3 regions of the Peribacillus sp. NPDC096447 genome follow, and region 2 is predicted to be linked to each of the others. Evidence: riboswitches for the same ligand, from Rfam matches in the RefSeq annotation. Region 2 holds a riboswitch; each other region holds the start of a gene.
The links. A riboswitch is a leader RNA that binds a small molecule or an ion and turns the genes downstream of it on or off. The one in region 2 is predicted to bind cyclic di-AMP.
Positions count from the first base shown of each region.

Region 1: linked by a shared signal. The riboswitch ahead of ACIQZD_RS06120 (APC family permease) and the one ahead of ACIQZD_RS25290 (cation:dicarboxylate symporter family transporter) in region 2 are both predicted to bind cyclic di-AMP.
Region 3: linked by a shared signal. The riboswitch ahead of ACIQZD_RS21225 (TrkH family potassium uptake protein) and the one ahead of ACIQZD_RS25290 (cation:dicarboxylate symporter family transporter) in region 2 are both predicted to bind cyclic di-AMP.

Region 1 covers NZ_JBIWEV010000001.1:1,220,757-1,231,020, reverse strand. The annotation lists gene ACIQZD_RS06150 (cytochrome P450) at 1-1,371, opposite strand, end outside; gene ACIQZD_RS06145 (bacitracin ABC transporter ATP-binding protein) at 1,570-1,710, opposite strand; gene galU (UTP--glucose-1-phosphate uridylyltransferase GalU) at 1,965-2,825, opposite strand; gene ACIQZD_RS06135 (DUF6044 family protein) at 2,994-4,667, shown strand; gene ACIQZD_RS06130 (glycosyltransferase family 2 protein) at 4,683-5,705, shown strand; gene ACIQZD_RS06125 (GtrA family protein) at 5,665-6,120, shown strand; cyclic di-AMP (ydaO/yuaA leader) riboswitch at 6,478-6,623, shown strand; gene ACIQZD_RS06120 (APC family permease) at 6,763-8,589, shown strand; gene ACIQZD_RS06115 (RhaT/GlcU family sugar-proton symporter) at 8,856-9,710, shown strand; gene ACIQZD_RS06110 (glucose 1-dehydrogenase) at 9,726-10,264, shown strand, end outside.
Region 2 covers NZ_JBIWEV010000015.1:1,711-11,974, reverse strand. The annotation lists gene ACIQZD_RS25300 (hypothetical protein) at 1-505, opposite strand, end outside; gene ACIQZD_RS25295 (class I SAM-dependent methyltransferase) at 849-1,529, shown strand; gene ACIQZD_RS25290 (cation:dicarboxylate symporter family transporter) at 1,512-2,771, opposite strand; cyclic di-AMP (ydaO/yuaA leader) riboswitch at 2,945-3,092, opposite strand; gene ACIQZD_RS25285 (efflux RND transporter periplasmic adaptor subunit) at 3,283-4,542, opposite strand; gene ACIQZD_RS25280 (hypothetical protein) at 4,557-5,219, opposite strand; gene ACIQZD_RS25275 (diacylglycerol/lipid kinase family protein) at 5,349-6,242, opposite strand; gene ACIQZD_RS25270 (TetR/AcrR family transcriptional regulator) at 6,373-7,251, opposite strand; gene ACIQZD_RS25265 (efflux RND transporter permease subunit) at 7,441-10,264, shown strand, end outside.
Region 3 covers NZ_JBIWEV010000006.1:315,752-326,015, forward strand. The annotation lists gene ACIQZD_RS21215 (STAS domain-containing protein) at 259-1,059, shown strand; gene ACIQZD_RS21220 (potassium channel family protein) at 1,245-1,901, opposite strand; gene ACIQZD_RS21225 (TrkH family potassium uptake protein) at 1,925-3,262, opposite strand; cyclic di-AMP (ydaO/yuaA leader) riboswitch at 3,432-3,574, opposite strand; gene ACIQZD_RS21230 (hypothetical protein) at 3,908-4,099, shown strand; partial or broken gene ACIQZD_RS21235 (MFS transporter) at 4,459-5,718, shown strand; gene ACIQZD_RS21240 (TetR/AcrR family transcriptional regulator) at 5,764-6,363, opposite strand; gene ACIQZD_RS21245 (ABC transporter ATP-binding protein) at 6,484-7,209, shown strand; gene ACIQZD_RS21250 (ABC transporter permease) at 7,206-8,222, shown strand; gene ACIQZD_RS21255 (VanZ family protein) at 8,436-9,071, shown strand; gene ACIQZD_RS21260 (aminoacyl-histidine dipeptidase) at 9,111-10,264, shown strand, end outside.

The DNA of each region.
Region 1 (10,264 bases), on a different contig from region 2:
GGAGGCTTCTGCATCTCTTTCTTCTATTACCATGCGCAGTCCACTCTTGGGTCTGAGTGTAAGGGATGGAAGGGGGGTCACTTCATGATGATCAGGTGCAAGCTTTATCCTATACCGCTTTGCAATGCAGGCCAGGACAAACACCGCTTCCATCATGGCAAAATGATTGCCGATACAAACCCGCGGCCCTCCGCCAAATGGAAAGTAAGCGAACGCAGGCAGGCTTTTCATGAAGTTATTTTCAAATCGCTCAGGAATAAATGATTCCGGTTGATCAAAATACTCTGGATCATGCTGCATCACATAAGAACTTATTAGAATCATATCGCCTTTTTTAAAGCGATATCCTCCTATTACGACATCCTCCGTCACATCACGGGATAAGATATACAGTGGCGGGTACAGGCGAAGTGTTTCATGAATGATATTTTGAGTGTATGGTAATTTCATGAAGTCTTCAGGCTTGGGTGTCCGGTGACCGATTATGCTATTCACTTCACTGAAAAGCTTGTCTTGAATTTCTGGATGCTTCGAAATTGCGTACATTGCCCAGGAAAGAGCATTTGCTGTCGTTTCATGACCTGCAAGGAAAATAGTCATTAATTCATCACGGACCTGATGGCTTGTCATACCCAGTCCGTCGTCGGCATCACGTGCGTCCATCAGGATCCCAAGCATGTCTTCATGTTTTACTGTGTCGTTCTTCCGTTTTTCAATAATGCCGTAAATCACTTTATCAAGTCTTTGTATCGCCTTTTTATATTCACGGTTGATTTTGGTAGGTACCCATAATGGCATACGGAAAATCTTTCTCATCCTTTTGACGGTAATTCTTAAAGCGGTTTCCAGCGGTTTTCCAACAATTTCATACCCATCCTTGAATTCCATGCTGAACATCGTCTTGCTGATTATCCCGAGAGTGATGTCCATCATATCCTTCGTTATGATCCGTTCCTCATCATGTTGCCAAGTTGAAATATAATCCATTGTGGTATCAATCATATCCTTGGCGTATTGGCTAATATGATTCTTTTTGAAAGAGGGTTGGATAAGCCTTCTCTGTCGCATATGAAAGTCTTTTTCGCTTGTAAGTAGACCTTCACCGATAAGCGGTTTTAAAACATTGAAGTCCTTGGATTTGATGAAGGATTTTTGTTTTGTTACGAGTATTTGTTTTATTAAATCAGGATTTAAAACGTGATAAACATTTTGGAATGGGCCTAAACGGAATTTAGCGACTTCTCCATATTCCTTGGCCAATCGGGTCAGAAAACCTATTGGATCTGCTTGAAACTCCTTTGTATGTCCGGAAATCAGCCTTCCTTTTGGAACCTTTGGAGAATTAAGGAAGACATCATCATCGTGGTTCAATGTGGTTTTTCCCCTTTCTTTAAAATAATTACATGTAATCATTCTATGAGGATCAGCTAAATTGGTTTGGACAAGTCGTGAAAGAAAGGGCGGATAATTCTATGGAAGTAATAAGGTTATATAAGATAGCCATAAAAAAACTCTGGCTGAATAAAGCCAGAGTTTTTCATGAAAGCTTTAGATTTAATGATGTGGGATTTAACTTCTTTCTTCATCGTCCCTATGTTGGAAACGATCATTTTTTTCATTAATGGGCCCGCCAAATTCTGCATTGATATCCTTAACCACTTGATCTAAAAATTCATCTGATATTATTGGATTATTAGTTTTTTTATGCATGTACAATCCTTTCTGGATATAGTTGTTTGGATAATAATGAAGGATACGTTATCAACATAACCTCACTTTTAATAAATTATTCTCTCTTTGTCCAACATTTTCCCTTGCATTTACATCTCACGGAAGCATTTATAAAAGACTGTTATATTTAGCTTAGTGATTATGGTACGTGGAAGTTACCACCAAATGGGTGAATCCAATGTGGAAATAGCCCAATCACCTCTAGGTAATTGGGCGTGGATTATATTTATTCATTATGGGAACAGCTGCCTTATATATGTTATTAGCTGATCACGAAGTTCAGGTCGTTTCATGGCGAAATCTATTGAAGCTTGAAGGAAGCCGAATTTATCGCCGACGTCATATCGATTTCCTTCGATGATATACGAGTATAATGGTTCCTTTTCTAACAAAAGGTCTAAAGCTTCGGTAAGCTGGATCTCCCCCTTCCGATCGGGCTGTACGGTTTCAAGGATTTCAAAAATCTCAGGTGATAAAATATATCGGCCAATAATCGCCTGTGTTGATGGTGCATCCTCCACTTTTGGCTTTTCCACTAAGTTTCTTACCAGAAATAAATCCTCATATCGTTCTTTGAAATTTACGATCCCATACTTGGAGACATCGGCAGGTGACACTTCCTTACATCCGATAATGCTCGCTTGAACCTTGTTATACCGTTCCATTAACTGCTTCAAAGCTGGAACCTGGCTATCCACGATATCATCACCTAACAGGACGGCAAAAGGTTCGTTACCAATAAAAGTTTTGGCACATAATACTGCATGGCCCAGACCTAAAGGTTCCTTTTGTCTTACATAGTGGATATCCACCATGTTGGAAATGTTCTCCACGATCTTAAGCAGATCATTTTGACCTTTCATTTGCAGAAGCATTTCTAGTTCAATGGATTTATCGAAATGATCTTCAATGGCACGTTTGTTTTTACCCGTAACGATGATAATATCTGTAATCCCTGATTGAACCGCTTCCTCGATAATATATTGAATGGTCGGCTTATCGACAATGGGCAGCATTTCCTTTGGTTGAGCTTTCGTAGCAGGTAAAAATCGAGTTCCTAAACCGGCTGCTGGAATCACCGCTTTCTTTATCATAGCCCAGCCCCTTTTTAAGGTTCTTTTATATGCTTTTTGTTCTACCCTTCATTTTATGTGGCCATTGGTTGACCTATATCAAAAAAGGTTAAAATAAATCCCTGAAAAAGAATAGATTTACCTTTGAAGCAAATATTATGGATATATGAATTTGGTCAAGAGGTGTATATGTTGCCAATTGAAAAACAAGAGAGAAAACAAATCCTTTTTGCCTTACTCGTCATTGTTTTATATCTTTCTCCTTTATTCATCCTTGGAGAAAATGCGCATATTCGCGTACATGATAATTTGGATTCCAACCTTGCCTGGTATAAAGTCCTTTCAGAAAGCGGTGAGTTATTCGGTGCGATAGACGCCAAAATTCCCCAGATCATGAATGGTCTGCCCCGAAATGCCTTTGGCAGTGAGTTCAGTATTATCGTGTGGCTTTATGCACTTTTTCCGACAATGGCTGCATATGCAATAAGTCAGGCATTAACAAGATTCATTGCATTCTTTGGTATGTATATTTTATTAAGGAAACATTTGGTTACAGGAAGCCGATCAGGTTGGATCAGGGTTGGGACATCCTTGGCCTTTGCCCTTACCCCATTTTGGCCATCGGGAATGCTCAGTACACTTGGGATGCCGCTTGCACTTTGGGCTTTTTTGAATATTCGCAGCAAGGACCATTCGTGGAAGAATTATTTGGTCCTTACACTTTTACCGCTTTATTCAAGCATCGTGCTTGGTTTTTTCTTTTTCCTTGTTGCAATGGGCTTTCTTTGGCTAACGGATGTGATCAGGAGAAAAGGGTGGAATATAACGTTCCTTCTTTCGATTGTGTATATGACCTTCATTTTTGGTTTGGTGGAGTATCGTTTGGTATCTTCATTTATTTTTGATTCGGAGCCAAACAGCAGAGATGAATATTTTCACGCAAGGCTGCCGCTCGATTGGGTCATACAGCTTACTTTCAAAAATTTCGTTCTTGGACATACGCATGTCATGACTGTACATGCGCTTATCATCCTGCCGATTACAGTCTTTGCCCTTTATATCATTCTGACCAAAAAACTGTGGAGACAGGAAAAGGTATATGTATTTTTATTCGGCTTGAACTTTGTACTCTCAGCATGGTACGCATTCTGGTTTTATAAAGGCTGGGTTCCTTTGACGGAAAGGTTTCACACCCTGGATACCTTTAATTTTGCCAGATTTCACTTTTTAAGGCCGATGGTGATTTACTTGGGCTTTGCCCTCGCGATAAAAATCATTTGGGAACACAGCGATTATGCTAAGAAAACCCTCTCTATTTTCATCGCCGTTCAAATTATGATCTTAATGGGCTTCAATGAAGAAATCACTTACAATAAAAAACCATCTTTTAAAGAGTTCTATTCAGAAAGCCTTTTTCAGGAAATAAAAGATCATATTGACCTTCCACAGGAAGAGTATCGTGTTGCTAGCATTGGGCTGCATCCTGCAATCGCACAATTTAATGGATTTTACACGCTTGATAGCTATAACAATTTCTATCCGCTTTCTTACAAACATCAATTTCGTCAAATAATTGAAAACGAATTGGCTAAGAATAAAAATATCAGAATTTACTTTGATGAATGGGGAGGACGTTGTTACCTATTTACCGATGAGCTTGGAAAGCATTATATGTTCAAGAAAGGCTCGAAGAAAGAGCTGGAAAATTTGGACCTTAATATGGATTCGTTTAAAGGATTAGGTGGCAAGTATATATTTTCTGCCATCCCAATCAACAACGCGAAGGAAAACGGATTGGTAATAGATAGGGTTTTCACAAAGAAAGGAAGCATATGGAAAATTTATTTATACAGAGTCATGTGAAAAGGGGGGAATAGAATGAATTCACCGATAGTAACGATTGTTGTACCTTGTTATAACGAAGAAAGCGTATTGCAGGATACCATTTCCCAGCTTTGTGGATTGATGAGGGGATTAGTCGAAGAAAACGTTGTTTCTGGTCAAAGTAAAATTCTGCTGGTTGATGATGGAAGCAAAGATCAAACTTGGAAGATCATTTATAAGGAAACGATCAATAATGAATTTGTTCGCGGGCTAAAGCTTTCCCGGAATGCAGGACATCAAAATGCACTCCTGGCAGGATTGTTTACAGCCAAGGAAGCCTCGGATTGTGTGATTTCCATTGATGCAGATTTACAGGATGATATTCAAGTCATCCCTGAATTCATTCGGAAATTCAATGAAGGATGTGAAATCGTATATGGTGTCCGCCAGAAAAGGGACCTTGATTCATTTTTTAAACGAACATCTGCAACCGGTTTTTATAAATTGATGAACAAGATGGGGGTTAACCTTGTCTATAATCATGCCGATTTCAGGCTAATGAGCAAAAGGGCAATCGCGGAGTTGGAACGATTTGATGAAACGAATCTTTTTTTACGGGGGATTGTCCCACTCATTGGGTTTAAGACGGACTCTGTTTATTATGACCGAAAAGAAAGATTGGCTGGAGAAACGAAATATCCATTTAAGAAGATGGTTGCTTTTGCGCTTGATGGCATTACTTCCTTTTCAGTTACACCGATCCGGCTTGTATTATGGCTAGGATGTCTTTCCTTTTTCATTAGCTTACTCTTTGGGTCTTACTTTTTATGGTTAAAGTTTTACGGGCAGACCGAATCTGGTTGGACCTCATTAATCACCTCCATATGGTTGATCGGCGGACTGCAGTTGATTGCTGTCGGCTTGATTGGGGAATATATCGGTAAAATCTATAATGAATCCAAACGCCGGCCTAAATATATTGTTGATCTAGATCTATTTAATCCGCTCGATTTAAAAAAACGGGAGCAACTAGACGATGAACGGAACAGTATTGAAAAACTATCTAAAACACACTAACTCCTTTATCCGTTTTTTATTGGTTGGAATAGTCAATACAGCGGTTGGACTTTCCATCATGCTTTTTCTTATGAATGTTCTTGAATTATCTTACTGGGTCTCCACCTTTTTCGGCAATGGTACGGGAGCTGTAACGAGTTTTCTTTTGAACAGGACTTTTACCTTTAAAAGCGATATAGAATGGCGGCGAGGAGTTGCCCGTTTCTTTTGCGTCATCCTGATTTGTTATTCCGCCGCTTATTCTATAGGCCAAGCTATTGCAGAATCACTGGAAGGATCCGTTCATTTATCCCTACAACAAAATTTGGCTGTTCTCATAGGAACAATCTTTTATACAGTGCTTAACTATCTTGGCCAGAAATACTTTGTCTTTAAAAAAAGCAATTTGAGACCCATTCAAGAAGGAAGGAATTAATTAGGGTGAATCAGTGGAATAGTGCCCCTATTGGACGGGAATTAAAGCGGAATTTGATATTTAATGCAAGTTTACCCTTTTAATGACGATCCGAGCTGGGGCAGATCTGGTTAATTTCTTTCATCGCCATCTCCATGATGCTGGTTATCTTTTCCTTTTCGAACCACCTTTTGTTCATTGACTCCTGGATTATTTTACCTTTATTTACCTCCTTTCCTACCTTCGAATCATGTCATTGCATGACTTATGTAATATACGTCAAGAATAAAACCTCGCTTACAAAGAATAATTCTATTTTTGTGTAAAATTTTCATTTACTTTTCCATTTCACGGGAGTATGATAATCAACAGTTTCATATTTCTAAATCGCTTAAACCTTATGGTGCGGGGGACCCGTTATTGGGATTGTTTACAATCCAAGGGGTGAATCCTTTTTAAAAGGTAGGGCTACTCTTAGGTCCGAATCCGACAGCTAACCTCGTAAGCGTTATATGAGAAGGAAAGTGGAGCTTGTTAGACAAAAAAAATTGATGTCTACAGGTCTATTTAACTATGACTTGTAGGCATTTTTATGTTTCGTCTTGTTTTTCGCTACAGCTGGGTAACATAAACTTATAAATTAACTTTGGTGGTGAATTCTTGATGTTATCTTCTATAAAGAGGTTCTTGATTGGGAGGCCTTTAAAGTCAAATGCACTTGGTGAACAAAAGCTTAACAAAACAAAGGCTTTGGCGATATTATCTTCTGATGCTTTGTCTTCGGTTGCATATGGGCCGGAGCAAATATTGATCGTCCTGATCACGGTCGGTGCTGCAGCATTCTGGTATTCAATCCCTATCGCGATCGGAGTATTGATCTTGTTAACTGCTTTGATTTTGTCCTATAGACAAATCATTTTCGCTTATCCGCATGGCGGGGGGGCCTATGTGGTTTCAAAAAACAATTTAGGTGTCAATCCAGGGTTGATAGCCGGAGCATCCTTATTGGTTGATTATATATTAACGGTCGCTGTAAGTGTTTCTGCTGGTACGGATGCCATCACGTCCGCTTTTCCCGGCCTGCATGATTATAATGTCGTCATAGCCATCATTTTCGTCATTCTACTTACAATCTTGAACCTAAGGGGGGTTACGGAGTCGGCATCTGTTTTGGCCTATCCGGTGTACCTATTCGTTTTAGCATTGTTCATCTTGATCGGTGTTGGAATTTACAAGATTTTGACGGGAGGAGTCTCACCGGAATTGCATGCGTCAATCGGGACACCGGTAGCGGGCATCAGTTTATTTATACTGCTAAGGGCATTTGCATCAGGAAGCTCCGCATTGACAGGGGTCGAAGCGATTTCCAATGCAATCCCGAACTTTAAAGATCCAGCCCCGAATAATGCTGCGAAAACTTTAATAGCTATGGGTTCCTTGCTAGCTGTATTATTTTCGGGAATCGTATTCTTAGCCTATTATTTAAGCATTGTTCCTAGCGCAGAGGTAACGGTCGTCTCCCAGATTGCTGAGGAGATCTTTGGACGGAATTTCATGTATTTCTTCATTCAAGGTACGACTGCCTTGATCTTGATACTTGCGGCAAATACTGGCTATTCGGCTTTCCCTCTGCTTGCGGTAAATCTGGCGAAGGATAAATTCATACCAAGGGCGTTTACGATCAGAGGGGACCGATTAGGGTATTCCAATGGAATTATCATACTGGGACTTGCATCCATCATTTTAATAGTGGCATTTGAAGGACATACAGAAAATCTCATTCCGCTTTATGCGGTAGGCGTATTCATTCCATTTACGTTGTCCCAGACTGGCATGATTGTTAAATGGGTTCGAGAAAAGCCAAAAGGCTGGATGATGAAATTAACCATTAATTCAATTGGTGCCATAATTAGCTTGATCGTCACGATGATATTCTTTTTAACCAAATTTAATCAGGTTTGGCCTGTTTTGATTTTTTTACCTATCATCATTTTAATTTTTCACCGAATTAATAAGCATTATAAAGCAGTCGGTGACCAACTAAGGATAACAACATGTGAGCCGATCTCACCAATTGAAGGAAATATCATTATTGTCCCTGTGGCAGGTATAACTCATGTGGTTGAGAACTCTTTAAATTACGCAAAATCTCTTTCAGCACATCAGGTCATTGCCGTTTATGTCGCTTTTGACAGAGAAGATGAAAAGAAATTCGGAGAAAAGTGGAAAAAGTGGCAGCCGGATGTCAGACTCGTTACGCTGAATTCATATTACAGAAGCATCATTCAGCCATTGACTAAATTTGTGGATACAGTTGAACATAAGGCAAGTGAATCCAATTATAAAGTTACGGTGATCATCCCACAATTCATTCCGAAGAAGGGCTGGCACAATATACTTCATAACCAATCAAGTTTACTGATCCGCGCCTACTTACTTTATAAAAGGAATGTGGTTATTACGACAGTGCCATATCATTTGAAGAAATAAGTTCCATATCTATAACTGGAAGCAAACCTACATAGGTTTGCTTTTTTTATAATCTTATAAAAAAGACAGCAGTACAGGTTTCTTTTCTCCAACTATCGCTCCCGATATTTATCAGCATCGGAAAGCCCTCTTTGTGTTGAACACTATTTTTGCAAAAACACTTCATAAAATTACCAAGGGTCAATCCAAATAAAGCGAACATATTAAAAAGAAGACAAAATGAAATTTAGTGCTTAGTTTTGAACTTACATATATGGGGGTTGAAAATGGATATATTATTAGCTCTCTTGCCAGCAATATTCTGGGGAAGCATCGTTTTATTTAATGTGAAACTCGGGGGTGGGCCCTATAGTCAAACACTGGGTACAACGATTGGCGCCTTGATTTTTTCAATAGGTGTTTATATTTTTGCCGATATTAAGTTGTCATTTCTGGTGTTTGGAGTCGGGGTTGTTTCTGGATTGTTTTGGGCCGTTGGACAAGCTAATCAGCTTAAGAGCATTGATTTAATGGGAGTATCCAAAACGATGCCGATATCTACTGGAATGCAGCTCATTTCAACGACTTTATTCGGGGTCATCGTTTTTAACGAATGGTCTACAATGAAAGCGATCATTTTAGGCGTCTTGGCATTAGTCTTCATTATTATAGGAATCGTCTTGACCTCACTGGAGGATAAAGAATCAAAAGAGGGAAAATCGGGAAACTTGAAGAAAGGAATTGTTATTCTCCTCATCTCGACATTCGGTTATTTGGTTTATGTGGTCGTGGCCCGTCTTTTTGATGTTGATGGATGGTCAGCATTGTTCCCTCAAGCGATAGGGATGGTGATAGGCGGTCTATTATTGACTTTTAAACATAAACCGTTTAACAAATATACGATTCGCAATATCATTCCGGGATTGATATGGGCTGCAGGGAATATGTTTTTATTCATATCCCAGCCCCGTGTGGGAGTGGCCACTAGTTTTTCCCTTTCGCAAATGGGCATTGTCATCTCAACTCTTGGCGGGATCATCATTTTACGTGAAAAGAAAACGAAGCGCCAACTAATTGGAATCATAATCGGAATTATCTTGATCATCATTGCTGGGATTATGCTCGGAATGGCAAAAAGTTAATTGGAGGGTGATTGTATGTATACAGATTTAGAAGGTAAGGTCGTTGTTATAACCGGTTCATCCACTGGTTTAGGAAAAGCGATGGCCATTCGCTTTGCTAAGGAAAAGGCAAAGGTAGTGGTTAATTATCGCACTAAATCAGAGGAAGCGGATAGTGTAATGGAGGAAATCAAAACAAATGGCGGGGAAGCTATTGCAGTAAAAGGCGATGTCACCGTTGAAGAAGATGTGATTAACCTTGTTCAATCAGGGATAAAGAATTTCGGGAAACTCGATATATTCATCAATAATGCAGGAATTGAAAATCCGGTTCCGTCTCACGAGATGCCGTTAAGCGACTGGAATAGGGTAATCAATACCAACTTAACGGGAAATTTCTTAGGCTGCCGTGAAGCCATCAAGTATTTTGTCGAGAACGACATTAAAGGGAATGTTATAAATATGTCCAGTGTACATGAGATGATACCCTGGCCTTTATTCGTTCATTATGCGGCAAGCAAGGGCGGAGTGAAGCTGCTTACGGAAACCCTGGCTCTTGAATATGCACCAAAAGG
Region 2 (10,264 bases):
CAAGCCAAGTCCTCTCTACTTTTAAAAGCTCCAGCTTTAGCGGAATCAGGCTTCCTAACATCATATAATATGTCGAAAGAGAACGAAAATAAACTTTATTGAACCAGCCATCATCCTGGGCAAGGTACACAAATTGATTATTCAATTTACGGAAAAATGGAGGATCCAGATGAGTTTTTGCGTGCCCTAAATATAATAGTTCCGCTATTTCCCTTCCATCCAATTCATCCAACCCTTCTCTTTCTTCAAAATCGATCCAACAGAAATCTCCATATGCCCGGACATTTTCTTTAACTAGCTTCGCAATATCTTCAGATGAAGCACTCTCTAGCAGGACATTCAAATTGTATTCCCCGCCATTGAATTCATGTTTCAATAATAAGATGGAATCCAACGTATATGGCAGCGAATAGACGAATTCACGAAAATTGAGTCCATTAAAAAGGACAAACCGTTCGGAAGCCTGCATATACATATATAAGATATCATTGCTATCATTCTTCATAACCTGACCCCCTCCGAGCTCTTAATCAATAATGTTATTTTACCAAACTTTTGGGTTCTCACGTAAGTTATATAACCCCAATATTAATCATCATCAGCATCATGTGAATAATGCGAAACATGTACTCCATATTAACCCAAATGTTAAGGAACACACTCGACAACCCCGAAATATCCATATTAAAGTAGGAATGAAGATTTGGAGGAATTGATCATGGATAAAATTGAAAAAGGTTTTATCATTAATTCATTTCTTGGAGACACTTCCGTTTATGCTGATGCAACTAAAAATTAGGTCTATGGCAATCAGAGAAATATGCATTCGAAAAATATAGGAAGATGCAATCCTTGATATCGGATGCGGTACAGGAAGAACCACCTTCGCACTATATAAAAAAGGATTCCAAAATCTAACGGGAATCGACCTGACTCCTGCCATGCTTAATGAAGCCGAAAAAATAGCGCATGAATATAACCTGGACATACCCTTTATCCTTGGCGATGCAACCGACCTCCCTTTCAACGACTCATCATTCGATAAAGCAATCTTCGCTTTTAATGGTTTAATGCAAATTCCCCAGCGAAAAAACCGCACATTGGCTTTAAAAGAAATCAACCGTATTTTAAAACCTGAAGGACTCTTCATTTTCACAACACATGACCGTGATAAAAACGAAAATTACCTGAACTTCCGGGAGCAAGAGGAAATGATTTGGTGTGGTGGTAAACAAGATGAGAGGCTTTATGAATTCGGGGATATTTTCACATCCGGAAAGACGCTTCAAGAAGATACTTACCTCCATATCCCAACTAAACTTGAAGTACTTGAGTGCCTGGAGGAAGCAAGATTTACAGTCATCGAAAGCTTTTATCGAAGTGAATTATTCCATGAAAACGATGATGTCATCACTTTCTCTTCCGATTGCCGCTCTGGATCGCCCAAAAATAAGGAAGCACTTTTTAATTCAAAAAAATCCAGAGTGAAATGTCACTCTGGATTTTTCGTATTAAGAAACTTGTTCTAGTTCTTTTTTGGAAGGAGGGTTGAATTGACCTTCCCATTTAGAGATAACGATTGCCGCAAGTGAATTACCGATAACGTTTACTACTGTACGTCCCATATCAAGAATACGGTCGATACCGGCAATAAATGCTAGACCTTCAATAGGAATACCGACAGTTCCCAATGTTGCTAAAAGAACTACGAAAGATACACCTGGTACACCAGCAATACCCTTGGATGTGATCATTAACACTAGCATCAGCGTAATTTGCTCATACACGCTTAAATCGATTCCGTACATTTGAGCGATGAAGATAGCTGCTAACGCTTGGTATAATGTAGAACCATCAAGGTTAAAAGAGTATCCAGTCGGGATAACAAATGTAGCAATATGCTTCGGACATCCCGCTTTCTCCATTTTTTCCATGATTTTCGGAAGAACCGCTTCAGAACTTGCAGTAGAGAAAGCAAGAATCAATTCTTCTTTTAGAAGTTTAATCAATGTAAAGATATTGAATCCTACAAATTTTGCAATAAGACCCAAGATGACAATTACAAAGAAAATCATTGTTCCGTACACAGAAAGCGCTAACTTTCCTAACGGAATTAAAGATTCCAAACCGAACTTAGAGATAGTCACACCGATTAATGCAAATACACCGATAGGAGCGAATTTCATGACCATGTTAGTCAGGTAGAACATTCCTTCAGCTACACCTTGGAAGAAACGGAATACTGGTTTACCTTTTTCACCGATGGCCGCAATACTAAGTCCAAACAACACGGAGAAGAAAATGATCGCTAGCATATCGCCTTCTACCATGGCTTTAACTGGATTGGATGGTACGATGTGTACGAGTGTATCAACGAACGATTCATGCTGCTTTGTTTCTGCAGTATCAACATATGTGGAGATATCAGTTTGTTCCAGATTATTCATATTCACACCAGCACCAGGCTGGATGATATTCGCTGAAATTAAACCAATAACAATAGCTATCATTGTTACCACAACAAAGTATGATAAGGATTTAGCACCTAGTTTACCTACCGCTTTCAAATCACCTACACCGGCAACTGCAACGATAAGGCTGGATACGATGATCGGCACCACAATCATTTTAATCATTCGTAGGAAAATGTCCCCGAATGGCTGTAAAAAGTTTTGGGCCGTCTCACTGCCATAAAAAATGGCACCAACGATAATCCCTAGAATTAAACCAATAAAAATTTGGCTAGCTAAACTTAATTTGAATTTCTTCATTTACTTTCCTCACCTTCCATAAAGTCTTTGATGCAAAAACATTTTTGTCTCGGTAAGGGAAACAAGATACTAATAAAAAGAAAGTAATTTTTCTTTTTTTGAAAAACTCTGTCTTTACGCCGAAAAAAAAGACACTTCATGTGTCGATTTCTTATTGGCGTGAATATTCACACATGTTCCCTTAAAGACGCTGACGAGGTTAGCTGTCGGGTTAGGAATTGGAAACACAAATGCCCTTTCATTTCTGAATTCACCCCTAGCGGAAAAAATCCACAAAAATGGGTCCCCCGTTCTTGGAATAAGATTAAGCGAGTTAACTTATAATAAAATATTATACTAAAAATGATAATCTGTAAATATTTATTCGCATTAGTTCTTGAAAAAATCTTTAAATATGTCTGAATATTCTGCATTAAAGACTATTGTATCTATAATTACTCTTCCCGATTTTTAATCATATAAGTTATATTGATATATAATTAATAACTAATTTGACATCACCTCTCTGCGGTTATTTTTCCAAAATGCCAAGTAACAGATATCTTACTTTTTCCCTAGAGGTGAATTTTTTATAAGTTGCTGCTTTCACTTTTTCAAATTGGATTGGGGTAATAAAATAAGAATGGTTCTTCGCCACATCCGGCTCCATTAGGATGACGTCACCCACCGACGGTCCCTTTGTGATTTCTTGCTTCCCTTCAGCCTTAATCCCTTTTGTAATGTAATGTTTATCCACATAGCCTTTTTTAGTCAATTTGTAAATATAAGGCTGTTTATGGTTTTGTACCGCCTCTATAGGAATGGAGGGTACACCGGCTTTCTCATTGGTTATTACAGTAAGTTTCACTTTGGATCCCACCAACAAAGCTTCCGTTTCTTCTCCTTCCGGTTCGATTAATGCCTGAAATGGAAATCTGTTATCTTTTTTTAATGACGGCTCTTCAGCGGGATAGGAATGGATGCGGCCTATCGTCCCTTTCAATGCCTTTTTTGAATCAGAGGAACTTGCTTTTATAGTCATGCCCACTTCAGCCTTTTTCATTTCCTCTTCGGAGAAATCCCCTTCAATTGCCATATTTGTCGAAACAATGGATATAATAGGATTATTCAGGTTTTTATTGATATTTTTAACTACACCATCAGCCTCACTGGTCGACACGATCGCACTTGACTGCTCCTCAATTGAACTTAATTTAGCGTCAAGCATTTTCACTTTTTCATTCAAGCTGTTTTTTTCCAGTTCCTGCTTGTTCATTTCTTGCTCAATGTTACTTTTAATAAGATCTGAGGAACTTGTTGTTATATCAATTTTCAAGTTTTTTTCCACCGATTCATCAATGGTTGCTTTTTCAGGATTACTGGTCATGGTCCCTTGATAAGACCTCAACTTCCCTATGTATTCCTCAATCCCTGCAATTTCTCCCTCAGCTGCCGTTTTCTCCGCTTCCAAATTCGCTTTAAGTGCATCAAGTTCGGTCGTCGTATACTCAAACAACGAGGAGCCAGCCGTAATCGCATCGCCTTCTTTAACAAGGAATTTCTTAAAATCATTTTTCTTGGTGTCGAAATAGATATCATACTCTTCTACAGGTTTAATTACCCCATTTGTTTGAATAGTATCCGTAATTGTATCTTTTTTTACCTTTGTCCAGTTTTCAACGAAAACAGTCCGTTCCACTTTGCTTTCTTTTTTTTCAATAAGGTATAAGTTAACGGTTATTAACACTATCGACGCAATGGAGACCGCCGCCATTTTCCATTTCCCGCTCATTCATTTCACCCGCCTTATACAAATACGCCTACTTGGATGTATCCTAAAAAGGCTTTAACAAACCATGTAGCCAGATAGAATAGAACAATCATTAAAAGGACCAAATAATTATTTCGTTCTGAAAACTCCTTTAAATAAAAATATTGCAGAGCAATAATAATAAATTGAAAAATGGTGATTTCGCTGAAAAAGTTAATGAAATAATCACTTCTGAGAAAATACTGACTGATGATCCCCAATGAAAAAGGATTGGCATCGCTGCCTATATCCATTAAAACGAATAGAGGAATGAGTAATGTTTTTTCCACTAATTGCAAAACAAAAAGAATCATTTGAACGATGACTAATTTTATATATGGGATATCAGTAACGATCCAAAAGAATAGAGCTGATAAAAATATGTATATGGAAGGGTCGATTATGCTTGTTATTATGTTGCCGCTCAAAATCAGCAACTTTGCTGCTTCGAATTCTTCGGCACTCATCTCCGTGATTTCTTTTGAGAATGATTCTGAACCAATGCCAAAATATCCACCAATGGTGAATACTATAAGACTAAGAAAATATAAAAATAGTAATTTCAATCCAAGCTTTGTGACTGCCTCTGCATTTTGAAGCTGATAACGACTCCGATGAGGCTCTAAAATGCCCTTTAACAATCTGACCTGGTACACCATATGTGGTCCTCCTGCAAAAATTGATATATCTTCATATATTTTATCTTATTTTGGAAACAATTGCAGAAATAAGGAATGAATATACAAAAAAAACACATAATCATTCCCATTCACATTTAATCCACCATACTAATTTGGAGTTAATACTGACAAATGTTGGGCAAGGACTTTAATGCGTGCAGGAGTTTGTCTATAGTTCTCTCCATCCATATCCACATCAAGCGGCCTCTTGGTTTCAATGGTCAGGGTATCGGCTTGTAAATAAGTCACCCCAGAGTCAGAGATCATATTTTGCGTCCATGAACGCTTCATCGCTATTATTTCTAAAAATGCACCAAGGCTTACATTTTCCAAGATGGCAACGCCGAAGAGTCCATCATCTGGACTGATCATGGGAAAGGGCAATAAATTGGTGCCGATAAAACAACCATTCAAAACCAAAATCATGACTGCTTCCCCTTCGATAACATTCCCATCATATTTTAGTTTATAGGAAAAGGGAGCATTCTCGCCAATTGTCCTTACAGCACTTAATAAATATCCTATCTTTCCAAACCTGCTTTTTTCCTGTTCATCAATATTGCTTGATGCATCTGAAATAAGCCCTACTCCCCAAAAATTAGAAAAATAATCGTTGTTGGCCTGCCCAATATCAATTGAACGAACTTTGCCATTCACTAATGCTTCCGCAGCTTGACGAACATTTTGAGGAATCTTTAATGTTCTGGAGAAGTCATTGCAAGTCCCTCCAGGTAAAGTCCCAAACAGCGGCCGCCTCCGAAGCGGCGAAAGGCCATTTACACACTCATGTACCGTTCCATCTCCTCCTAATACGAAAACTACATCCATGTCTTCACCATATTCCAAGCAAAAACGGCATGCATCGCCCTTTTCCTTCGTTTGCAGAATGAGAAACTCATCAATATGTGGAGCTATTATCGGAAGACAATCCTCAAGATTCCTTTCGAGTTTATCATTACCGGCATTTTCATTATAAATCAGCATTCCCTTTTTCCATCGCATGATTTTTGCCCCCATATTATTGAAAGAATTGTCTTCTTCCCATCACTTTTACCTTTTCCTAAACCCCCGCTTTTGAAACTCATCAAGAATCATGAAAAAAAGAGGCTATACGCCCCTTTCGGTAAAGCTTTCATATACTTGTCAAATAATCCTTCATCATTAAGATAAGCTTTGAAGACAAGGGACTTCTCTTTTCATTTTTTTCCAAAAATAACAAAAGGCTTTCCAAGATGATGGGGCTTGGCCTAGCTTTTGAAAATTCTTCCTGGATTACCTTTAAAGCTTCCGTATTTTTACGTGTTTCCATTCCCTCTTCTTTACGTGTTTCCACTTCCAGCATCCTGACGATGATCGAATGGATTTCCTCTTTTGGGCTCATATCCCGCATCGAGCATCCTGGTAGGGGGAATTGTTTCAATAATGGATCTTCCTTGTTCTCCAGGCTTGCGATAATTGAATCCATCCGGTTCAATATGAAGCTAGGTAACAATTCCACATCGAACGCATTTTGTTTCCTGATCAATATTCCGATATATCCTTTGAAAAGGGAATCCAAAATTATGGTGCAATCCGGCAAAAGATCAGCCGAAAGACCCGGGTATAACTCAGTGATTTTACGCTTGAACCAAATCAAGCCCTCTTCATGGATATAATGTAAAAATCTATCTAGTTCTTTGCTGATATGAACCATTTGTTCCTGCATCATCATTTGAATCAAGTTGGTATTTCCCGTCATATGCTCAATGTGAACAGTGATTTGCCTCATGAATTTGTCTTTACTGGACAATGAAGCATCCAGTTCAAGATCAAGCAATGAGTCCGTCAGCGCTTCATAATAAAATTTAAAAATGGAGACCAGTAATTCTTCCTTCGATTTAAAATGATTATAAAAAGACCCCTTTGCTATCCCACATTTTTCAGCAATTTCCTGAACGGAAGTGGCATGATAGCCTTTCTCCGCGAAAAGCTCTACAGACTTATCTATGATCATCTTATTTTTTTCTTTCATCAAATTCATCCTATCTCTTAAAATTGTCCGTTGGTGACCAGTGGGTCACATCTTCCAAATTGTATCCCAAAACCCTTGAAATCACAACGTTAACACTAACGAATATTACCTGTTGCAATCATAATCCATATACTATATATTTGAGCTTGTGACCGAATAGTCACAATTTTATGTATGGAGGGTACAAGCTTGAATTCAATAATTAAATTTTCATTAAAGAATAAATTGGCAATCTGGTTGCTTACGATCATCATCGTTGCAGCTGGTTTATACTCAGGTTTAAACATGAAACAAGAAACCATTCCGAGCATCTCGACTCCTTTAATAAGCATCTCCACTGTATATCCTGGAGCTTCACCTGAAGAAGTAGCAGATAAACTCACAGACCAGATTGAGCAGAAAGTAACAAATTTGCCAGGAGTCGAATTAGTCAGTTCTTCGTCCATGGCTAATGCCTCTTCCGTCCAATTACAATATGATTATGATACGGATATGGACGACGCTGTAAAAGAAGTGAAAGAAGCTTTAGAGAAATTAGAACTGCCTGAGGGAGTGGATGCCCCAAGCGTCTCTAAATTAGAATTAAACGCTTTTCCTGTCGTCGCACTCAGTGTAACAGATAAGGGTTCTGATTTACCAGCTCTTACAAAAAACGTCGAAGAGGTGTTAGTGCCTAAACTTGAAGGGATTGACGGCGTGACATCCGTATCAATTTCCGGACAACAAGTAAATGAAGGCAGCCTTGTATTCGACGAGGAAAAGATGGCTCAATACGGGCTCGATGAAGAAACCGTAAAGAAGGTTATCCAGGCCGCAAACGTCAACATGCCGCTTGGCATATATAACTTTGATGATAAAGAAAAAACGATCGTTGTGGATGGAAACATCTCCACATTAAAAGACCTGAAAAATATAAAGATACCTTTAACCAGCGGCTCTCAAACAGGAACGCCAGCACAAACCGGACCGGAAACCAATCAATCATCTCCTGATATGGCAACAGGTCCTGCCCAACTGCAAAATGTCAAATTATCAGACATTGCCGATGTTAAAATCACCGGTAAGGCTGAATCGATTTCAAGAACAAACGGTAGCGAATCGATTGGAATCCAGGTTACAAGATCGCCTGATGCCGATACAGTTGCAATCGTAGACGAAGTAAACGAAGAAGCATCTAATTTCAAAGAAGAGTTTAAAGGCGTAAGTGTACACACTACGCTCGATCAAGCTAAACCGATTAAAGATTCTGTTGAAACCATGATCAGCAAGGCACTCTTCGGCTGTCTGTTTGCCGTCATTGTTATCATGCTGTTCCTTAGGAACTTTAAAACGACTCTCATTTCCGTCATTTCGATTCCATTATCCCTGTTAGCAGCGCTTTTGGTGCTCAAACAAATGGATATTTCATTGAATGTCATGACACTTGGGGCCATGACGGTTGCCATTGGCCGAGTCGTCGATGACTCCATTGTCGTCATTGAAAATATTTATAGAAGAATGGCTTTAAAAGGCGAACAATTAAAAGGCGGCGAATTAATACGATCAGCCACTAAGGAAATGTTCATCCCTATCCTTTCATCGACAATCGTTACTGTAGCCGTATACCTGCCTTTAGCCAGCGTTACAGGACCTGTCGGGGAACTATTCATGCCATTCGCCTTAACAATGGTGTTCGCATTAGTCGCTTCATTAATAATCGCCATCACTCTTGTTCCGGCAATGGCAGACTCTTTATTTAAAAAGGGATTATCTAAAAAAGAATTAAAATCACATGAAGAAAAACCAAGCAAACTATCAGCATTCTACCGAAAAGCACTGGATTGGTCGTTAAACCATAAGTTAATCACTTTCGGTACAGCCATTGTATTATTGGTCGGCAGCTTATTCCTGATCCCAAGCATCGGTGTCAGCTTCATGCCTGCAGATGAAGAAAAAACGATTATCGTCACTTACACTCCCGCACCTGGAGAGTTAAAAGAGGATATTGAAAAGCAAACAGAAAAAGTAGAAAAATACTTCATGGATAAAGACGATGTGAAGACCGTTCAATACACACTTGGTGAAAGCATGATGGGCGGCATGATGGGCGGCTCGAATAACTCTGCTCTCTTCTATGTACTCTATGATGAAGACACCGAAAATTTCGGTGAGAAAAAAGAAACCGTCATAAAAAATTTAACTGAACTTGATTCACCTGGAACATGGAAACAACAAGAATTCACGTCAACATCAAGCAACGAAACCACCCTATTTGTTTACGGAAATACACAAAAAGATATTGAACCGGTAATTGATGATATTCAAAATATCATGAAGAAAAATAAAGATTTAAAAGATGTTGATACAAGTCTTTCCGATGCTTATGAGCAATATACTCTAGTTGCAGACCAAGAAAAGCTAAGTGACCTTGGACTGACAGCTGCACAAATTGGCATGTCCATTGCCAACACGAATAAAGATGATGCTTTAACTACCATTAAGAAAGATGGAGAAGAAGTCAAAGTATATGTCGAGACAAAAGAAACGACATTCGAAAACAAAAAGGATCTTGAGAATACGAAAATTTCTTCTCCAATGGGAATGGAAATCCCATTGAAAGAGCTTGTGAAAATCGAAGAAGGCAAAGCTTCCGATACAATCAGCCGCCGCGATGGAAAAATCTATGCCGACGTGTCTGCAACAATCAAAACGGATGATGTGGCAGCAGTAACAGCAGATGTACAAAAGGAAGTTGATAAATTGGACCTTCCCGCAAGCGTCACTATAGACTATGGCGGAGTGACGGAAGATATTCAGGAATCATTTACTCAACTTGGTATCGCTATGTTAGCGGCCGTTGCTATCGTATACTTTGTCCTAGTCGTTACTTTCCATGGTGGTTTAGCACCAATAGCCATTCTCTTCTCCTTACCATTTACGGTAATCGGGGCATTGGCTGGGCTATTCGTTGCAGGTGAGACCATCAGCGTTTCGGCAATGATGGGTGTCCTAATGCTTATTGGTATCGTTGTAA
Region 3 (10,264 bases), on a different contig from region 2:
AACAATAAATGAACCAGAATAGTAGATGAAGGTTTTACTGAATTTTTTTTGAAAAACAGTGGTTGTATGGTTTCAAAAACAGCTGGGAAGGTATATGGAAAGAGGGGCCTTTGGGCTTTTAGATCATAAGATTTTTTAAGTATGGAAGAGGTTTTATTCGATGCTTACTTTGTTGATAATTTTTCAATACCCTGACAATGCTGATATCAGCGTTAGATTTATCGACTGCTTTTTATAAAAAATAAATAGGAGGAGTTTATGCACAGAAATCAAGAATTATATTCCTTTTTATTGGGTGTGGCAGCACAATTGACTGAGGAATGGTACGCAACATTGAATAAAAACGATAAGGCGGGGGTTTACAGCTCACTCGATCCCAAAGTGATTAAAAAACTTAAGCAGCAAAATAATGAATTCCATTTACGTTTCTTTCAGGTCTTTGATACAGAGGAGAGGGAATTCTTTGAGAAGCTTGGTGAGTGGATTGAAGATATCGGTCAGGATGAGCAGCATTTAAACACACCCATCTATTTTATATTGAGGGAGTTTTTTCGAACGCAAGAGCAATACCTGGATTATATTGACCGGTTTGTGGGATTGCATGGAGATAAATATACGCAGGCGGAAATAAATTCCTGGTATCGGATAGTGGTGAAGGTGTTCAGCGAAGTGATGGAGAAGTTTACGGAAGCGAATCATAGGTATGCTAATAAAATCATGAAAGCCCAACAGGCAACGATCGATGAATTGAGCACGCCCATCATTTCCCTTAAAGATAATACAGCGTTACTTCCCCTGATAGGCGATATTGACACGGCGAGGGGCATGTCCTTGCTTGAAAACACACTACAAAAGTGCGCTGAAAAAAATGTCACCAGGCTTTTCGTTGACCTTTCGGGCGTTCATGCCATAGATAGTGCATCCGCCCACCAGCTGTCACAATTGATTGAATCCTTACATTTGATCGGAATTCAAACAACCCTTTCAGGACTTCGGCCGGAAATAGCCATGACTGCCGTTAAGCTTCAACTGCCTTTTGATAAAGTGACGATAAAGTGACGATAAAGTCCACTCTTGCCCAAGCGATCAGTGCGATAAAATAATACATACATATCCTAGGGATGGGGATGCTCGTTATAAATTTCATCGAGAAGATCGCCATATGGCGGTCTTCTCGCATGTATAGGTGATGCTGCATTCAAAATAGGTACCGGGCTAATGAAGCAAGAGCCGAAACCTGCCGGTTATTCAATATTGGCAAAGAAGGCTAGATCTTCTTTATTGCCAACCACTAAAAGCATATCTTTTTCATGGATATCCTGATCCGGTGAGGGTGCTATGATGATTTCCCCATTACTCACGATGGCAATGACGCTGATATTATATTTTGCCCGCAAATCAAGCTCCCTGAGGCTTTTCCCCTTCATGCTCATGGGGAGGATGATTTCCTCGATATTGTATTCTTTAGAGAGTTCAATATAATTCAGCATGTTAGGGGACAGGAGTTGATTCGCGACCCGCTCCCCCATATCCCTCTCAGGATAGATGACCCAGTCGGCCCCGACTTTAGTGAGCACCTGACCGTGATTTTTATTAAGTGCTTTGGCAATGACCTTATCGACCCCAAGCTCTTTTAAAAGCAATGTAGTTAAAATGCTCGATTGCATGTCATTTCCGATGGCTACGATGACACAATCGAAATTACGGATTCCGATTGATTTCAATGCCTCTTCTTCAGTCGTATCCGCCATGATCGCATGGGTAACGCTCAGTTCCGCATTCTCGACTCTTTCCTCGTTGACATCAATACCCAATACCTCTTGGCCAGCCGTATATAATCTATGGGCCACACTGGTTCCGAATCTGCCTAGACCGATCACGGCATATTGTCGTTTTCCCATCTTTTACACTCCTTCATTTATGTTTAACCAATCATGATTTTCCCTTTTGGACGGCGGAACGGATCTGGTTTGCGCCTCATGGCGATGGCAAAGGCCAAAGTCAAAGGACCCACCCTGCCTGCAAACATCGTGAAAATGATGAGCATCCGGCCAACCGGTGATAATTCTGGGGTCAAACCCATTGAAAGTCCCACGGTGGCGAATGCTGAAGTGGCTTCAAACAAAATCATTAAGAAATCAGTTCCGCTTTCAGTGATGGTCAGCAGAATGGAGATGATGGAAACCATGAATACGCCAATGAATGTAACGGACAATGCCTTAAAGATCGTTTCACTTACAATGCGGTGCCGGAATAATACCACATCACCCTTTCCTTTAATCTGTGACCAAACCGTTCCGACAAGCGTTGCCAATGTAGTCGTTTTAATCCCGCCGCCAGTCGATCCGGGTGAAGCCCCGACGAACATCAGAAAAATGATGAGCAGTAAGGTAGGCTGAGTCAAATCAGGGATATTCAGCGTATTGGAGCCGGCTGTCCGTGGTGTAACTGACTGAAATAAAGACGATAACGTTTTACCCATGAAAGATAAAGGCTGTAATGTCTTTTGGTTACCGAACTCGAATAAAAAGATTAAAATTGCTCCGACAATCGTAAGGGTTAAGCTAGTCGTCAGAACAACCTTCGTATGCATGGATAAACGATGGGTATCACGGTATTCGTATATTTCATTCATCACGATGAAACCTATTCCGCCAAACGTGATGAGGAAGACGACCGTAAGGGTTACGAAGGGATCCGATACATAAGGGGTCAAGCTCCTGAATTCCCCCATTAAATCAAAGCCGGCATTATTGAAATTCGATATGGAATGAAAAACCCCGTAATAGATTGCTTTGCCGATTGGCATGTCAAAAGAAAAGCGAATCGATAAGATAAGGGCACCTATGCCCTCAATGATGGCCGTGAAAATTAAAAGCCGCTTCACTAACCTGACTACACCTGCCATGGATAGATTATTTAAGGACTCCTGCAAGAGTAACCTGCCTTTTAAAGAAATCCTTTTACCTAATAGGAAAAAGAAAAACGTCGCAAATGACATGAATCCTAAGCCGCCTATCTGAATCAGTGTTAAGATGACCAACTCACCAAAAGTGGTGAAGGTCGTTCCCGTATCCACTACGACCAGTCCTGTTACACATGTAGCGGAAGTCGAGGTGAATAAAGCATCCAGAAAAGAAAGGCCATTGCCATTTTCTGTGGAAATCGGCAGGGTCAATAAATAGGACCCGATAAGTATCAGGATGGCAAAGCCGAGTACAAGTATTTTTGGCGGATCCAACAAATTTTTTGCTTTTATCAAATTGATCATCCCTACCTATAAAAAAATTGAGTGAAACTGTATGATATTTTAATCATCAATCTGCTTTCAGAATCTTTTTAAAGGCATAATAAAAAGACCAGCGAAAACATCGAACAGTTATTTTGCCACAAAAAGCGTGAAAAAAAACTCCCGAAATAGGCGGTCTTATGACCTCCTTCGCTTTAGCCGACGAAGTTAGCTGACGGGTAGGATGGCGAAAGAGCTGATCTCATCCCTTCTGCAAGGCAGAATTAACCCCAATTGATTGGGTCCTCCGTACTCAATTCCATTGAGTTTAGGCCGAAATGCATTAAATTGATAAACGTATTCTACTCCCATCATTTAGTAGTTGTAAACCCCTAAATGGTAAAAAAATATTTCTTTAACAAAACTGAAAATTTACGTTTTATTTACATTTAAAAAACGTATTGACAAATATTAGTTAGCACATTATGATAGGTTCGATTAATCCGATTATGATAACCAGCATCGATGTACTTTATTCAATACTTTCAAGCAGAACACGCTATTTGCCAAGCAAAATTTGTAATATATATATTATGTTTCTTTTGTAAATCATAAAGAAAAAAAGCATTGCATTCGTATTTAAAAATTCAATACATTTTATTAAAAAGGCGGGCAATTATGGAGAAGACGTTCAATAGATATGTTATTAATGCTACAGGTAAAGGTGGCCAGACATATTTAACACAATGCCAGGATAAAGATGCACTAAGGAAATGGATAGCCGATCATGAGGATCAAATCATCATGGATGAGTTAAGGATAACGGATAAGAAAAAGAATCCGTTTTTAAAATTATTTTCTCTAAGGTAAATCAACTAAATCCCAACATCATTAGCGGTATTCAATTATGAAATCCCTGTGTCCTATCCGGGAACGCTGAGCGAAAAATCCATATCTTGTTTTTCCTTTTAAACTCATTTATTTTGAATGAGTTTTTTTGCGTCATTTACATTATAAAAACATTAATGTTAAAATTTAGTAATGAAGAATGTAGAGGTAAAGAGGAGAAAAGTAAATGAAATGACCACTTTCCAAAAGAGCCTCGAAAGCAGCCGAGGATAGTTGGGGATGTATGGTGACGCATAGAGGTGGCACCGCGAATTGACCTCGTCCCGAGACGCATTGCTTGGGGACGGTTTTTTTTATTGTTCGGTCAAGAGGGAGAAGCGATGACATTCAGAAATACATTAGTATCCTGGAAATATCCTTCCATTCTATTGTGCGGAATTGGTATCTCCAACATCGGTTCTTGGGTTTATTTCATTGCACTTAATTTAATCGTTCTGGATATGACTGATTCAGCCTTGGCGGTAGCTGGACTTTATATCGTTAAACCGATGGCTGCCATATTTACGAATGTGTGGGCAGGCAGCGTGATCGATCGGATAAATAAGCGGAATCTAATGGTGGCACTTGACCTTTTTCGAATGGTATTCATAGCCTTGCTGCCATTGACTTCTTCTATTTGGGTCATCTATTCCCTTGTCTTCGTGATCAATATGGCAGGGGCCATGTTCGTAACAACATCAAGGTCTTATATAACAAAATTAATACCTGTTGAACAGAGGAAACGATTTAACTCATTACGAAGCTTAATTGATTCTGGAGCTTTTTTGATTGGACCAGCGCTAGCGGGTATCCTTTTCTTGATCGGTACGCCCGTTTTAGCGATTTATATTAACGCGGCAGCCTTATAGTTATCCGGTATCATCACTCTATTCATGCCTAATCTTGAAAAGGATCATCCCTTTGAACAATCCAGTCATTACCTGTCATGGACCATCATGAAAAAGGATTGGGTCATCGTCCTGGACTTCAGCCGGAAATCTTCCTATATCATGCTCATTTATTTCTTATTCAGTTGCATGGTGGTGATGGAAACGGCCATCGATTCCCAAGAAGCGGCGTTTGCCAAGGCCGTGCTCCTTTTGTCGGACAGCGATTACGGATACCTTGTAAGCATCGCCGGGGCAGGCATCATTGCTGGTGCCATTGTCAATGCCGTATTCATCAGTAAAGTGAAAATCTCGCACATGATTGGTCTTGGATCTTTATTTGTCTCGATAGGTTATTTGATCTTTGCCTTTTCGAATTCCTTTTCACTGGCAGCCATCGGGTTTTTCATCATTGCCTTTTCATTGGCTTTTGCCAACACCGGCTTTCAAACCTTTTATCAAAATAATATTCCGGTTGAAATCATGGGCAGGGTCGGAAGTGTTTTTGGCTTGTTAGAAGCTTTATTGATCATCATTACTACCGCAATTGTTGGTGTTTCAGCCCATTTCATTTCGATTCGGTTCGTGGTGATTTCAGGTTCCATGATCATGTTCGCTTTTTCAATTTTATTGTCGATGCTTAGTATGAAGACCTCCAAGAGGAGGTATAATTCCGTTGGTGATGTAGAGGTAGAAGCGAAGGAAAAGATGTAATCCGATTTAAAGGCATGTTGATGGAACATGCCTTTAATTAATCGTTCATTGGATGAATGTGCGCAATTGGCTAATGAAGTTCAAGATTTGAAAATGGATTTTCGCCATTTCTTCCACCGTTTGTTCTTCACAGTTCTCCAACCACTCCTGTATCACCCCTAAAATCGCCGATGTCAGGAAGGCGTGCATATACATGCGGAATGCTTCATCTTTAGCTGCTGGATGCAGGCTGATCAAACGCTCCAACAGTATTTCACCGAATACCCGCTTTATTTTTTTTGCAAAAGAAGGATCGCCCTGATCACCAAGAATGGCCCTTAATGCGTGAGCATGTTCACTGATGAATTGAAAAATCGCTATGAAAGGCGGGTAAAGCTGTTGTTGATGAAGAGCCAAAAAAGCCTCTTTTGGCAAAATGGCAGTAATGCGGGTTTGAAGTTCATTTAACAATTCCTGCTGTAAGTGATCCATCAATTCATATTTATCTGTGTAATGCAAATAGAATGTGCCCCGATTAATGTTTGCACGCTCTGCAATTTTCTTCACTGATACATGTGAGAACCCCTCTGCTTCAACGAGTGCAATAAAATGATGTTGTATCTGCTTTTTCGTCTTTTGTACCATATCCTCATGAATCGATGCCATGGAATGTCTCCTTCACTAAACATTTTTCCAAATGTGTTGATTGTATTAGAACGAATGCTACCTTAGAATGATGATACACTCAACACCGTGTTAATTAAAGAGGGAGGATGTGTGTGTGCAATGAAAAATGCGATTTCCATTGAAGGAATTGCTAAGGGTTTTCATCAGAAAAAGGTCATTCAGCCATTGAGCTTGAATATTGAAAAAAACGGAATTTTTGGCTTATTAGGTCCATCCGGATGCGGAAAGACGACCTTGATTAAAATGATTGTCGGATTGATTAAGCCTGATGCGGGTAAAGTCACGGTTCTGGATCATGAAGTGCCAAATGAAGCACTGTTAATGGATGTCGGCTATATGGCACAGTCCGATGCTTTATATACAGAACTGACGGGAGCTGAAAACCTCGAATTTTTTGCGAAGCTATACCGTTTTTCGAAAAAGGAACGAAGGGAACGCATTCAATATGCAGCAGAAATCGTACAGCTGACGAATGATTTGAAGGTTCGGGTTGCGCATTATTCCGGGGGAATGAAACGCCGTCTGTCACTGGCGGTTGCACTCATCCAAAATCCGGAGATTCTCATTTTGGATGAACCGACAGTAGGAATAGACCCTTTGCTGAAACAATCGATTTGGCAGGAACTTGAGCGGTTAAGAAATGAAGATCATAAGACGATCATCATCACGACGCATGTGATGGATGAAGCGGAACGATGCGATAAACTGGCAATGCTGCGTGAAGGTGAAATCATCGCGGCAGGAACCCCTGCTGCTTTAAAAACACAATTTGCCGTGGGTACGCTTGATGATGTTTTTTTAAGGATTGGAGGCGGCCTAAAATGAGAATTGCCTCTCTTGTTACTCGAATTACACAGCAGATGCGCCGGGATCGAAGGACGCTCGCTTTATTCTTCCTAGCTCCTTTGCTCATTTTAACGCTCATGTATTTTATTTTCGATACAGAAGCAAGTGATTTGAAAATCGTTGTTACAGGCAGTGATGAAGCTATCGTTAAAGCATTAAAGCAAGCGGGTTTTCAAGTAAAGGCTGCTGAGGAATTTTCACAGGAAAAAATGATAGAAAATGATACGGATGGCTGGCTGCTTGTTGAAAATGGCAAAATGAAACTCACACTATTGAACGACGAACCGACCCGTGCAAAGGCTGTTCAAATGCAAATGATGCATGGCTTGCAAGGGAATGAAAAAAACACTCCTTCCATTGAGGAGCAATATGTATACGGAGATGCCAACACAAAGAGTTTTGATACTTTCAGTCCGATGCTCGTGAGCTTTTTCGTTTTCTTCTTTGTATTTTTAATAGCGGGGATCGCGCTTTTGAAGGAGCGCACAAGTGGTACGTTGGAACGGCTGCTTGCCACCCCGATTAAAAGATACGAAATCGTAGCGGGCTATGTGATTGGATATGGCTTATTTGCTCTCATTCAAACCATAATTGTCGTACTATATGCTGTCAATGTATTGGATATCGTTCATGTTGGCTCCATTTGGCTCGTGTTACTGACGAATATACTGGTAGCGCTCGTTGCATTATCGCTTGGTACATTACTATCGAGTTTCGCGACATCTGAATTCCAAATGGTACAATTCATTCCGCTGGTCATCGTGCCGCAAGTATTCTTTACAGGGATTTTCCCATTAGATGGCATGTCAGACTGGCTCCAAAAAATCGGCAAGGTCATGCCTCTCTATTACGCATCGGATGCCATGAACGGCATTATGTACAAAGGTTTCACGTTCAATGAGGTTTCACTGGATCTGCTCATTCTCATGGCCTTTGCCGTCGTCTTTATCACCATCAATATCATTAGTTTAAAAAAATACCGTGCACTATAACTCTTTAAAAAAGAAGCCGGATTCCTGGAACATGAGGAACCGGCTTTTTTGTTTTACTTGAAGAAGATCGGATTTTAGTTGAAGGTCGAATTATCCTACGAATCGGTTGAATTATTCGAAAAAGCTTCTCCTTGCCGGGTTTCTAATGACAGGTTAATGCAGTTTGTTGACGGGTTGTTAAAGTTGTCCTAGGATATAAGGATATGCAATGAATTGGAAAGAAATAGAAAGGGGGAGTTATATGTTTCAAAAATCGGTCATGCTTTCCCTTTTGCTGTCGCAAGCATTTTTTTGTGCGGTTTGCCTTTTTTCCTTCAGCTTCTATTATATTTGAATTATTTGGTGATCATGGTTGTCTGGTTTTGTATACTTCTTTTCGTTTCGTTTGCGGTTCTTTTTTTTCGAGGTGAAACGATCAGAATTCCGCACCTTTTATGGCAGGCAGTATTGTTTGGCTACAGTTTATCATTATTGGTCTTGCTGTTCTTTCGACCAGAAGGGCAGGTATATTCGTATAATTTGATTCCTATTTCTACGATTCTTTCATATTTATCGAACGAAATGAACTGGCTTGTGTCATTTTATAACCTTAGCGCCAATGTGGGGCTGTTCATTCCATTCGGCCTGTATTTGTTGTCAAGGGAAGGGAAAGAGCCTTCCGCTAAAAGGAAATTTCTATATCCATTACTTTCGATTTCAGTCATCGAAATCTGTCAGTTTGTTTTTCGGCGCGGAAGTTTGGATATCGATGACCTGATCCTGAATATGATTGGTGTCTACCTGGGGTACATTCTGCATCCTTTGTTCAAGAAAGTCGTAGTGTTCCGTTCTGGAAAAGTAAAAGGATGAGAGGCAGTACAAATATTTTAAATGAAAGGGTGTATTTCCATGTATAGCACGTTAGAAGAATTATCGAGCCATCCGGTGTTTCATTATTTTGCAGCGATTTCCAAAATCCCGAGAGGATCGGCTAATGAAAAAGCGATCAGTGACTTTCTGGTTCGCTTCGCTAAGGATAGGAACCTGGAGGTGATCCAGGATGAGGCGCTGAATGTGATTATCAAAAAGCCTGCCACAATTGGATATGAAAGTGCACCTACAGTCATTATCCAGGGGCATATGGATATGGTTTGCGAAAAGAACAAGGGAACGCTTCATGATTTTGAGAAAGATCCGCTTCAATTAAGGATTGTGGGAGACATGTTGTATGCAACGGATACAACATTGGGGGCGGATAATGGAATTGCTGTTGCTTATGCTCTGGCATTATTGGATGCCAATGATATTCCGCATCCCTCTCTTGAAATAGTCATAACGACTGAAGAAGAAACGACGATGAACGGTGCACTTGCCGTGGATCCGGCTCACTTCAAGGGGAAAATGATGATCAATATCGATTCGGAGGAAGATGGAAAGCTGCTGGTCAGCTCTGCTGGAGGAATACGCGTGCGGCAGGTCCTGCCAATCGGATGGGAAACGGCTTCTATTGTTGATGCTGTATCTTATAACATCAGGATTAAAGGGTTGAATGGCGGACACTCCGGTATGTCCATCCATAAGGAAAGAGGGAACTCCAATAAACTTTTGGGCAGAGTATTACATGAATTAACGACAGACTTCCCTTGCTGCATACAGCAAATGAACGGGGGCTTGAAAGGGAATGCGATTCCTCGTGAAGCAGATGCCACTGTACTGATTTCTGTAGTAGATGTTCAGAAGATAACGGAGAGACTCCAGCAATGGGAAAATACATTTAAAAATGAACTGCAATCTTCCGACCCTGAGGTATCGATCAGGTTTGAAAAGATCGAAACGGTTTCTTCAAACGTTTTCTCCAAAGAGACGGTGACAAAAGCCATTACCTCCTTACTCGTAATCCCGCATGGCGTTCAAGGAATGAGCATGGGAATAGAAGGATTAGTGGAAAGTTCGACGAATCTAGGGGTCGTTACAACAAATGAAGCGGAAATGATATTTGAAAGTGAAATCAGGAGTTCGGTCAAAAGCATCAAATATAATATGGTCACGCAAGCAAAGGCGAT